Regions from separate parts of the Massilia sp. BGA-UO-ETr-WB1 genome, predicted to be linked through region 2. Evidence: predicted binding sites of a transcription regulator. Region 2 holds the regulator's gene; the other holds the start of a gene.
The links. The regulator HrcA, encoded in region 2, represses chaperone genes, less so after heat shock. The targets are predictions, from matches to a motif close to TTAGCACTCNNNNNNNNNGAGTGCTAA.

Region 1 (4,409 bases), on a different contig from region 2:
CCAGGATCTCGCCGTCGGACTGCGCCACCAGGAAGCTTTCCCAGCGCTGCGCCGCGTCGCTGCTGTTCTCGACAAAGCTCAGCTGGTAATACTGCTTGCCTTTCACGGTGCGCAGTTGCGCGTCGTACTCCATCAGCGCGCCGCGCGCCTGGCCTTTCGATTCCGTCTCTATCCTGTCCGCCCACGCCTTCAGCTCCGGCAGCGCCATCAGCGCCGCCACCGCCTGTTCGCGGCTCAGCGCGCCCTTGGCGGCAGGCGCTTGCAGCGCGGCGCTGCCCGCGCTGGCGGCACTGGCCACGGCGGCGGCCGGCGCTGCGGGTTGCGCCTCCTGGCGCGTCGAGTACAGATAATAAGCACCCAGGCCAGCCGACAGCAGCCCGGCCAGCGTCCCGGCAATCGCGGCGGTTTTGGAATTCGAAGAGCGCGGTGCCATCGGATGAGAGCCTTGTCATGGAGAGAGGAAAGTTGCGGCCATACTAAACCAAGCGAACCCGCGCAGCAACTTGCTTATTGCGGCTTTGGCGGCGAGGCAAGCGGCGTCCGGCTGACCTTGGGCAAATAAAAAGCCCGCAAGGCGCGAACCTTGCGGGCTTGTCAGCGATGAACCGGTGCGGTTCGGCGCGGAACGGCTATTACATCATGCCGTCCATGCCGCCCATGCCACCCATACCGCCCATGCCACCCATACCGCCGGCTGGCTTGTCTTCGTTGATTTCAGCAACCATGCAGTCGGTGGTCAGCATCAGGCCAGCGATCGACGCTGCGTTCTGCAGAGCCGAGCGGGTTACTTTGGCTGGGTCCAGCACGCCCATTTCAACCATGTCGCCGTAGGTGCCGTTCGACGCGTTGTAGCCGTGGTTGCCGGAACCGGCCAGCACTGCTGCAACCACCACCGATGCTTCTTCGCCGGCGTTTTGCACGATCATGCGCAGAGGCTCTTCCATCGCGCGCAGAACGATCTTGATGCCAGCTTCCTGGTCAGGATTGTCGCCTTTGACGGTCAGGGCTGCACGGGCGCGCAGCAGGGCCACGCCGCCGCCTGGCACGATGCCTTCTTCAACCGCAGCGCGGGTGGCGTGCAGTGCATCTTCCACGCGGGCTTTCTTTTCTTTCATTTCAACTTCGGTGGCAGCACCGACTTTGATCACGGCAACGCCGCCGGCCAGCTTGGCTACGCGTTCTTGCAGTTTCTCGCGGTCGTAGTCCGAGGTCGCTTCTTCGATCTGCACGCGGATCTGCTTGACGCGCGCTTCGATGTTGGAACCGTCGCCGGCGCCATCGATAACGATGGTGTTTTCCTTGCCCACTTCGATGCGCTTGGCCTGGCCCAGTTCCGCCAGGGTGATTTTTTCCAGGGTCAGGCCGATTTCTTCAGCAACAACCTGGCCGCCGGTCAGCACGGCGATGTCTTCCAGCATGGCTTTGCGGCGGTCGCCGAAGCCTGGGGCTTTCACTGCGCAGGTTTTCAGGATGCCGCGGATGTTGTTCACAACCAGGGTCGCCAGCGCTTCGCCTTCGATGTCTTCAGCGATGATCAGCAGTGGACGGCCAGCTTTGGCAACTTGTTCCAGTACCGGCAGCAGGTCGCGGATGTTGGAGATTTTCTTGTCGCACAGCAGGACGAATGGATTGTCCAGGATGGCAACTTGCTTCTCCTGGTTGTTGATGAAGTATGGCGACAGGTAGCCGCGGTCGAACTGCATACCTTCAACGATGTCCAGCTCGTCGTTCAGCGACTTGCCGTCTTCCACGGTGATAACGCCTTCCTTGCCCACTTTTTCCATCGCTTCAGCGATGCGCTCGCCGATCGAGTAGTCGGAGTTGGCCGAGATCGCGCCAACCTGGGCGATTTCCTTGGTGGTGGTGCATGGACGGGCCAGGATGGCGATCTGCTCGACGGTGGCAGCAACTGCCTTGTCGATGCCGCGCTTCAGGTCCATCGGGTTCATGCCGGCGGCAACGAACTTCATGCCTTCGCGCACGATAGCCTGGGCCAGCACGGTCGCGGTGGTGGTGCCGTCGCCGGCGTTGTCGCTGGTTTTGGAAGCAACTTCCTTCACCATTTGCGCGCCCATGTTCTGCAGCTTGTCTTTCAGTTCGATTTCTTTGGCGACCGATACGCCGTCCTTGGTAACGGTAGGGGCGCCGAAGGAGCGCTCCAGCACCACGTTACGGCCCTTAGGACCCAGGGTAACTTTGACTGCGTTGGCGAGGATGTTCACGCCTTCAACCATCTTGGCGCGCGCTGCGTCGCCGAATACTACGTCTTTAGCTGCCATGTTCGAATTCTCCTGAAATTATTTCTAATTACTTGTTAACAACGGCCATGATGTCTTCTTCGCGCATCACCAGCAGCTCGTCGCCGTCGACTTTGACAGCTTGGCCGGAATATTTGCCGAACAGAACGCGGTCGCCCACTTTCACTTCCAGCGGACGCACTTTGCCGTCGTCCAGCACTTTGCCATTGCCCACTGCCAGGACTTCGCCCTGGTCTGGTTTTTCGGCGGCTGCGTCAGGAATGATCAGGCCGGATGCGGTTTTGGTTTCCTGGTCGAGACGTTTGACGATGACGCGATCGTGCAAAGGGCGAAGGTTCATACAAAACTCCTTTATCAATGGTTGTCGTGCTGAGAGGCTGCGGTCAGAATGTTTCTGCATCGCAACCTCAGTATTCTTGTTAGCACTCTCGGCTAACGAGTGCCAATTATAGGGACGCTTATGTCCTATTTCAAGACAGGCATGAACTTATTTGATTGCCGCCTATGAAAGGGCGCCGTTCTTTGCGCTGGCTCAAGCATCCTTCAGTGACTTAAATGACAATCTTTTATTTAAGTCAATGTGGCGACCCGAACTATCGGGGCGTCAACATCAAGCGGCGCGACGCCTCGGTGCATGCCGATCCGTTCGACTGGCGGGTGGCGGCGGGAAATAATGTAAACGATTTATATGGTTTCTTCGATTGGCTGACCCGCGCACGCGCAGCCGCAGCGCGCAGGCCAGGTCGCGCCCGCAGTCCCGGATGTTCTCAAGCACCACTCCTTGCACCTGCGCATAGCCGTCCGGCTGCACGCGCAGTTCGTCCTGGACGGGCGCCGTCAGCACCGGCAGCGGCGCCGTTAACGCGCCCAGCAAGCCTGGCATTTTTTCCATAGTCTGAGGAGTGCCCCTAAATATGTGCGTCATGCGCGTGTACCTGTTGACGCGGCTTCCCTAGCCATCCTATAGTTGCGGGATGATTTCAGAATTCCAAGAACTTTCCGATAAGATCGACCAGCTCGCCGAGATGAGCCTGGCGCTGCGGCGTGAAAACGCCCAGCTGCGCCAGGTCAATGCGGCCCTGGTGGCCGACAACATGGCTTGCCAGCGCCGCCTGGCCGAAGCGCACGCGCGCGTGTCGGCGCTGCTGGAAAAGATTCCCGCCATCGCCACCGAGGCCGCTCCGGCCCCGGCACAAGAGGACGTGCAATGATACATCTGGACGTGAGCATCATGGGCCAGCCGTACCGCCTGGCGTGCAAGGAAGAAGAAGAGCGCGCGCTGCGCGAAGCGGCCAGCTTCCTCGACAAGAAAATGACGGCCATCCGCGACGCCGGCCGGGTCAAGGGCAACGACCGCATCGCCGTGATGGCGGCGCTGGGCATGGCGGCCGAATTCCTGTCCGCGCGCGCGCCGCAAGGGCCGCTGTCGGACATGTCGGTGCTGGACATGCAGGACAAGATGGCGGCCATGCACAAGGTGCTCGACAGCGCGCTGACGCCGCAAGAAAATCTTTTTTAACGACGAAAGGCCTTTCCCTGGCGGCGATAGAGGAGTAAACTCCGTGTCACCCTGCAGTGTTCGCGGATGCCATATATTCCTTGAACCATTTGTATGCAACGGTCGCGGAAATTTGTTTGATGGGAGTGAGCGTCGCTAGCCCGATGAACCCGAAATTGAACTAACTGTGACCACCTGAGCCACCAGGTTCGGGATGCCGGCATAGCGGCACAGGCGGGGCTTCATTCCCAAAAGAGCGGTTGTTAGCACCTTGGTGCGCAGCCGCTTTTTTACGTCCCTAGCTTTCATACGAAGGAGCGCCATGGCTTACTGGCTGATGAAGTCCGAACCGGACGAGATGAGCATCGACGACGTGCTGGCCGCAAAGGGCCACACCGTACCCTGGTTCGGCGTGCGCAACTACCAGGCCCGTAACTTCATGCGCGACGCGATGAAAGTGGGCGACGGCGTGCTGTTCTACCACTCCAGCTGCCCGCAGCCCGGCATCGCCGGCATCGCCGAAGTGGCCAGCGGCGCCTATCCGGACGATACCCAGTTCGATCCCGAGAGCCACTACTACGATCCGAAGTCCAAGCCGGAGGAGCCGCGCTGGCAGATGGTGGACGTGAAAGCGCTGCGCAAAACGCGCCTGC
Region 2 (4,409 bases):
GGCGCGTCCACCTTGTGGCGGTGGTGCGCTTCGATGATTTCGATGTCGTAGCCGGTGTTCAGGTTCTTGGCGGCCAGTTGCAGCAGCTTCAGGGTGACGTTGACGCCCACGCTCATGTTGGGCGCGAACACGATGGCGGTTTTCTTGGCCGCCTCGGCGATGGCGGCCTTGCCGGCCTCGTCGAAGCCGGTGGTGCCGATCACCATCTTGATGCCGTGCTCGGCGCAGTACGCCAGGTGTTCCAGCGTGCCTTCCGGGCGGGTGAAGTCGATCAGCACCTGCGCGCCGGCCAGGCCCTTGGCCAGGTCCGCTTCGATGGCCACCCCGGCCGGCTTGCCGGAGAAGGCGGCCGCGTCCTGGCCCAGGCTGGGCGAACCGGCCCGGTCCAGCGCGCCGGACAGGCGCACTTCCGGCGTGCCCTGCACGGCTTCGATCAGCATGCGGCCCATGCGGCCGCTCGCGCCCGCGATTGCAATGTTCAGTTCAGTCATGCTCGGTCCTTCTTACTTCGATTCGATTTTCGGCGTCACGGGCACGGGTGCGGCGGCGCCCGAGTCGGTGCCGGCCGGCAGCGGCGCGGTGCCGGGCGAGACGCCCTTGTTCTGCTCCTTCAGCGCCTGCTTGGCGGTCTTGGGCGGGCCGGCGATCAGCGCGATGTACTCCTGCTCGGTAGGCAGGTTGCCGCCTTCGAAGCGGTCGACCTTGCCTTCCTTGAAGTAGACCACCACGGTGCTGTCGATGGTTTCGCCATTGCCACGGGCCAGGCGGAACGGGTAGTCCCAGCGCTCGGCGTGGAAGATGTCCTGCAAGAGCGGCGTGCCGAGGATGAAGCGGACCTGGTCGCGCGTCATGCCCGGTTTCAGTTGCTGCAGCATTTCCTGGGAAATGAAGTTGCCCTGCTGGATGTCCGGACGGTAGGGCGAGAAGAACCACATGAACTTCTGCAGTTGCGAAATGCTGCGGACCTGGGCGCCTTTGCCGGCCACCACCGCGTTGTCTTCGACTTTCAGGTCAGCCTTCTTTTCGCCCAGCGTGCTGAGCGAGGCGCAGCCGGAAACGGCCAGCGCAAGGCAAATCGCGCCCGCCGCGAGGGGCGTGCGGCGTTTCATAGTGTGCAACATGGACTGCGGTATAGCCTGGGTGATGCGCATAAATGACCTCAAATCGATTGAGCGGAAGTGCCAAAACACTATATGATAAAGCACATTGTCCCACACACGAGTAAGAAACATGAGCAACAACCCAACCGACCTGAAGGCAAGCGGCCTGAAAGCGACTCTGCCGCGCCTGAAGATCCTCGACATCTTCCAGAATAGCCCGGTGCGCCACCTGACTGCGGAGGATGTTTACAAGATCCTGCTGGCGGACAATATGGATGTTGGCCTGGCAACGGTATACCGTGTGCTGACCCAGTTCGAGCAGGCCGGCCTGCTGAACCGCAACCACTTCGAAACCGGCAAAGCCATTTTCGAGCTGAACGCCGGTTCGCACCACGACCACCTGGTGTGCCTGGACTGTGGCCGGGTGGAAGAATTCTTCGACGAGGAAATCGAGCACCGCCAGCAAAACATCGCCGAAGCGCGCGGCTTCAAGATCGCCGAGCACGCGCTGGCCATCTACGGCAACTGCGTCAAGACGGCCTGCCCGCACAAGCCGTGATGTTGGCGGCCTAGTGGTTGCTCAAGGCGTTTGACAGGAGCTTGGCGGTGATGTCCACGATAGGGATGACCCGCTCGTAAGCCATGCGCGTCGGCCCGATCACACCCAGCGTGCCGACGATCTTGCCGTTCGCTTCATACGGCGCCGTCACCACGCTCATCTCGTCCATCGGCACCAGGTGCGATTCGCCGCCGATATAAATCTGCACGCCGGAAGCCTTGCTCGACACGTCGAGCAGCTGCATCAGCCCGGTCTTCTGCTCGAACATGTCGAACATCTGGCGCAGCGACGTCATGTTGGACGACAGGTCGCTCACCGACAGCAGGTTGCGCTCGCCGGCGATCACCATGTCGTCCGCGCTGTCGGCCATGGCTTCGCTGCCGGCCTCCACCGCCTGCTGCATCAATCGCCCCATGTCGGTCTGCAGCTGGCGCAGCTCGCCCTGCATGCGCCCGCGCACTTCCTCCAGCGCCAGGCCGCTGTAATGCTGGTTGATGTAGTTGGCCGACTGCACCAGCTGGGCCGGCGTGTAGTCGACGTCGGTCAGCAGCATGCGGTTCTGCACGTCGCCGGCCGGGCTGACGATCACCAGCAGGATGCGTTTTTCCGACAGGCGCAGGAATTCAATCTGCTGGAACACCGACTCGTGGCGCGGCGCCATCACCACCCCGGCGAACTGGGACAGCGAGGACAGCATCTGCGCCGCGTTGGCGATCAGCTTTTGCGGCTGCTGGCTGGGCAGGCGCATGCGCGCTTCCACCGAGCTCTCGTCGATGTGCTGCACGGTCAGCAGGGTGTCGACGAAGATGCGGTAGCCGCGCGGCGTGGGGATGCGGCCGGCCGAGGTGTGCGGGCTGGCCACGTAGCCCAGCTCCTCCAGGTCCGCCATGATGTTGCGGATGGTGGCCGGGGACAGCTCCAGTCCCGAAATTTTCGACAGCGCGCGCGAGCCTACCGGCTGGCCGTCGGCAATGTAGCGCTCCACGAGCGCCTTGAGCAGGGTTTGGGCACGAATATCGAGTTGCATGGGCTTATTATGCACGCAGACGCACGCCGGCAGTATATCAATCTGCCAGCTGGTTCTCCAGCCAGTCCAGAAGTTCGTCGAATGTGGCGCAGACCGCGTCCGGCGCGATGCCGTGCGCCTCGGCCTCCAGCAGCGCCGCGCTGCCGCGCCGGTTCATCCACACCGCGCGCAGGCCGGCGCGCTGGGCGCCCTCCACGTCCAGTTTCAAATCGTCGCCGACATACACCGCCGCCGACGGCGGCACGTTCAGCGCCCGGCACGCCTCCAGGAAAATGGCCGGGTCCGGCTTGGCGCTGCCGAAGTGGGCGGCCGCCAGCGACACCTTGAAATGGTGGGCCATGCCGACAACTTCAAGATCCGCGTTGCCGTTGGTGATGGTGCCCAGCACCAGGCGCTCCTTCAGCTTGAGCAGGCCGGGCAGCACGTCGTCGTACAGCTGGACGGCGTTGCGCGCGGCCGAGAAGTGGCGCATGGCGCCGTCCAGGTGGCGCTCGTCCTCGCCCAGCTCGGCGAACGCGGCTTGCAGGCCGGCGCGGCGCAGGCTGGCCAGGTCCACGTGCAACTCGGGGCGCTCGGCCAGCAGCGCCATGCGGCGCGCGCGCAGCTCGTCGATGGAAAATTGCTGCGCCACCCGCGGCGCGTGCTCGGCCAGCCAGGCGTGCAGGGTCACTTCGGCCTGGGCGATCACGGGGGCGATCGGCCACAGCGTGTCGTCCAGGTCGAACAGGATGGCTTTCAGGGGCGTGCGGGCAGTCATGCCGGTATTGTCGCACGGCTGCGCCGGCACGGGGAGCTTCGGCGGGCGCGTACCGGGGGGCGCGCAGGGCATGCGCAGCGCATGTAAAATTGGCGAATTGTCCACATGGAGTCCGCTTTGTCCAAACTGCCCGCCTTGCGCGCCCTGCCCCCGGCCATTCGGGTCCCACTGGCCTCGCTGGCCTCGTTGGCCCCCCTGGTCCTGCTGGCGGCCTGCGCCACCCGGCCCCCGGCGGCCAGCCCGGCACGGCCGTCCCCGGCCAGCGTGCTGGCCGCGCCGGACGGCTACGCCGCCTACGTGCTGATGGGAGAGTCCGGCGCCGTGGCGCGCGTGGTGCTGGACGCGCCGTCCTGCCCCGCCATCGTGGTGGACGGCGCCAGCCGCCCGATGGCGCTGCGCGCCGCGCCCGCCACCCTGCCGCTGCGCCCCAACGCCACCAAGGCCGACGCCAAGCCCTCCGCGTTCCCGCTGCGCGTGTGCGAGGCGGACCTGCCGCCGGCCGCCGCCAGCGTCAGCGTGCTGGGCCCGGGCTTGGCCATCCCCCTGCCCGTGCCGCGCGCCGAGCCACAGCGCATCGTCGTCATCGGCGATACCGGCTGCCGCATGAAAAAGAGCGGCAACGAATTCCAGGACTGCAACGACCCGCAAGCCTATCCCTTCGCCACCGTGGCCGCAGCGGCGGCCGCGTGGCGGCCGGACCTGGTGGTGCACGTGGGCGACTACCACTACCGCGAAAACCCCTGCCCGCCCGGCAACGCGGGCTGCGCAGGCAGCCCCTACGGCTACGGCTGGGACGCCTGGCGCGAGGACTTCTTCCGCCCCGGCGCCGCCCTGCTGTCGGCCGCGCCGTGGGTGGTGGCGCGCGGCAACCACGAAAACTGCGAGCGCGCCGGCCAGGGCTGGTGGCGCCTGCTCGACCCGCGCCCCCTGCAAAGCGGGCGCGACTGCATCGATCCCGCACAGGAT

Region 1: groES (co-chaperone GroES) is a predicted target of HrcA. The motif match lies at 2,678-2,704, and genes of this name have one in related genera.

What each region holds. Positions count from the first base shown of each region.
Region 1 is NZ_JCAQOT010000013.1:240,325-244,733, reverse strand. It holds gene AC56DV_RS02560 (hypothetical protein) at 1-433, opposite strand, end outside; gene groL (chaperonin GroEL) at 633-2,279, opposite strand; gene groES (co-chaperone GroES) at 2,308-2,598, opposite strand; gene AC56DV_RS02545 (hypothetical protein) at 2,869-3,150, opposite strand; gene AC56DV_RS02540 (hypothetical protein) at 3,233-3,469, shown strand; gene AC56DV_RS02535 (cell division protein ZapA) at 3,466-3,777, shown strand; RNA gene ssrS (6S RNA) at 3,823-4,001, shown strand; gene AC56DV_RS02525 (EVE domain-containing protein) at 4,079-4,409, shown strand, end outside.
Region 2 is NZ_JCAQOT010000021.1:640,880-645,288, forward strand. It holds gene dapB (4-hydroxy-tetrahydrodipicolinate reductase) at 1-491, opposite strand, end outside; gene AC56DV_RS07585 (outer membrane protein assembly factor BamE) at 504-1,109, opposite strand; gene fur (ferric iron uptake transcriptional regulator) at 1,231-1,659, shown strand; gene hrcA (heat-inducible transcriptional repressor HrcA) at 1,670-2,686, opposite strand; gene AC56DV_RS07600 (HAD family hydrolase) at 2,724-3,443, opposite strand; gene AC56DV_RS07605 (metallophosphoesterase family protein) at 3,561-4,409, shown strand, end outside.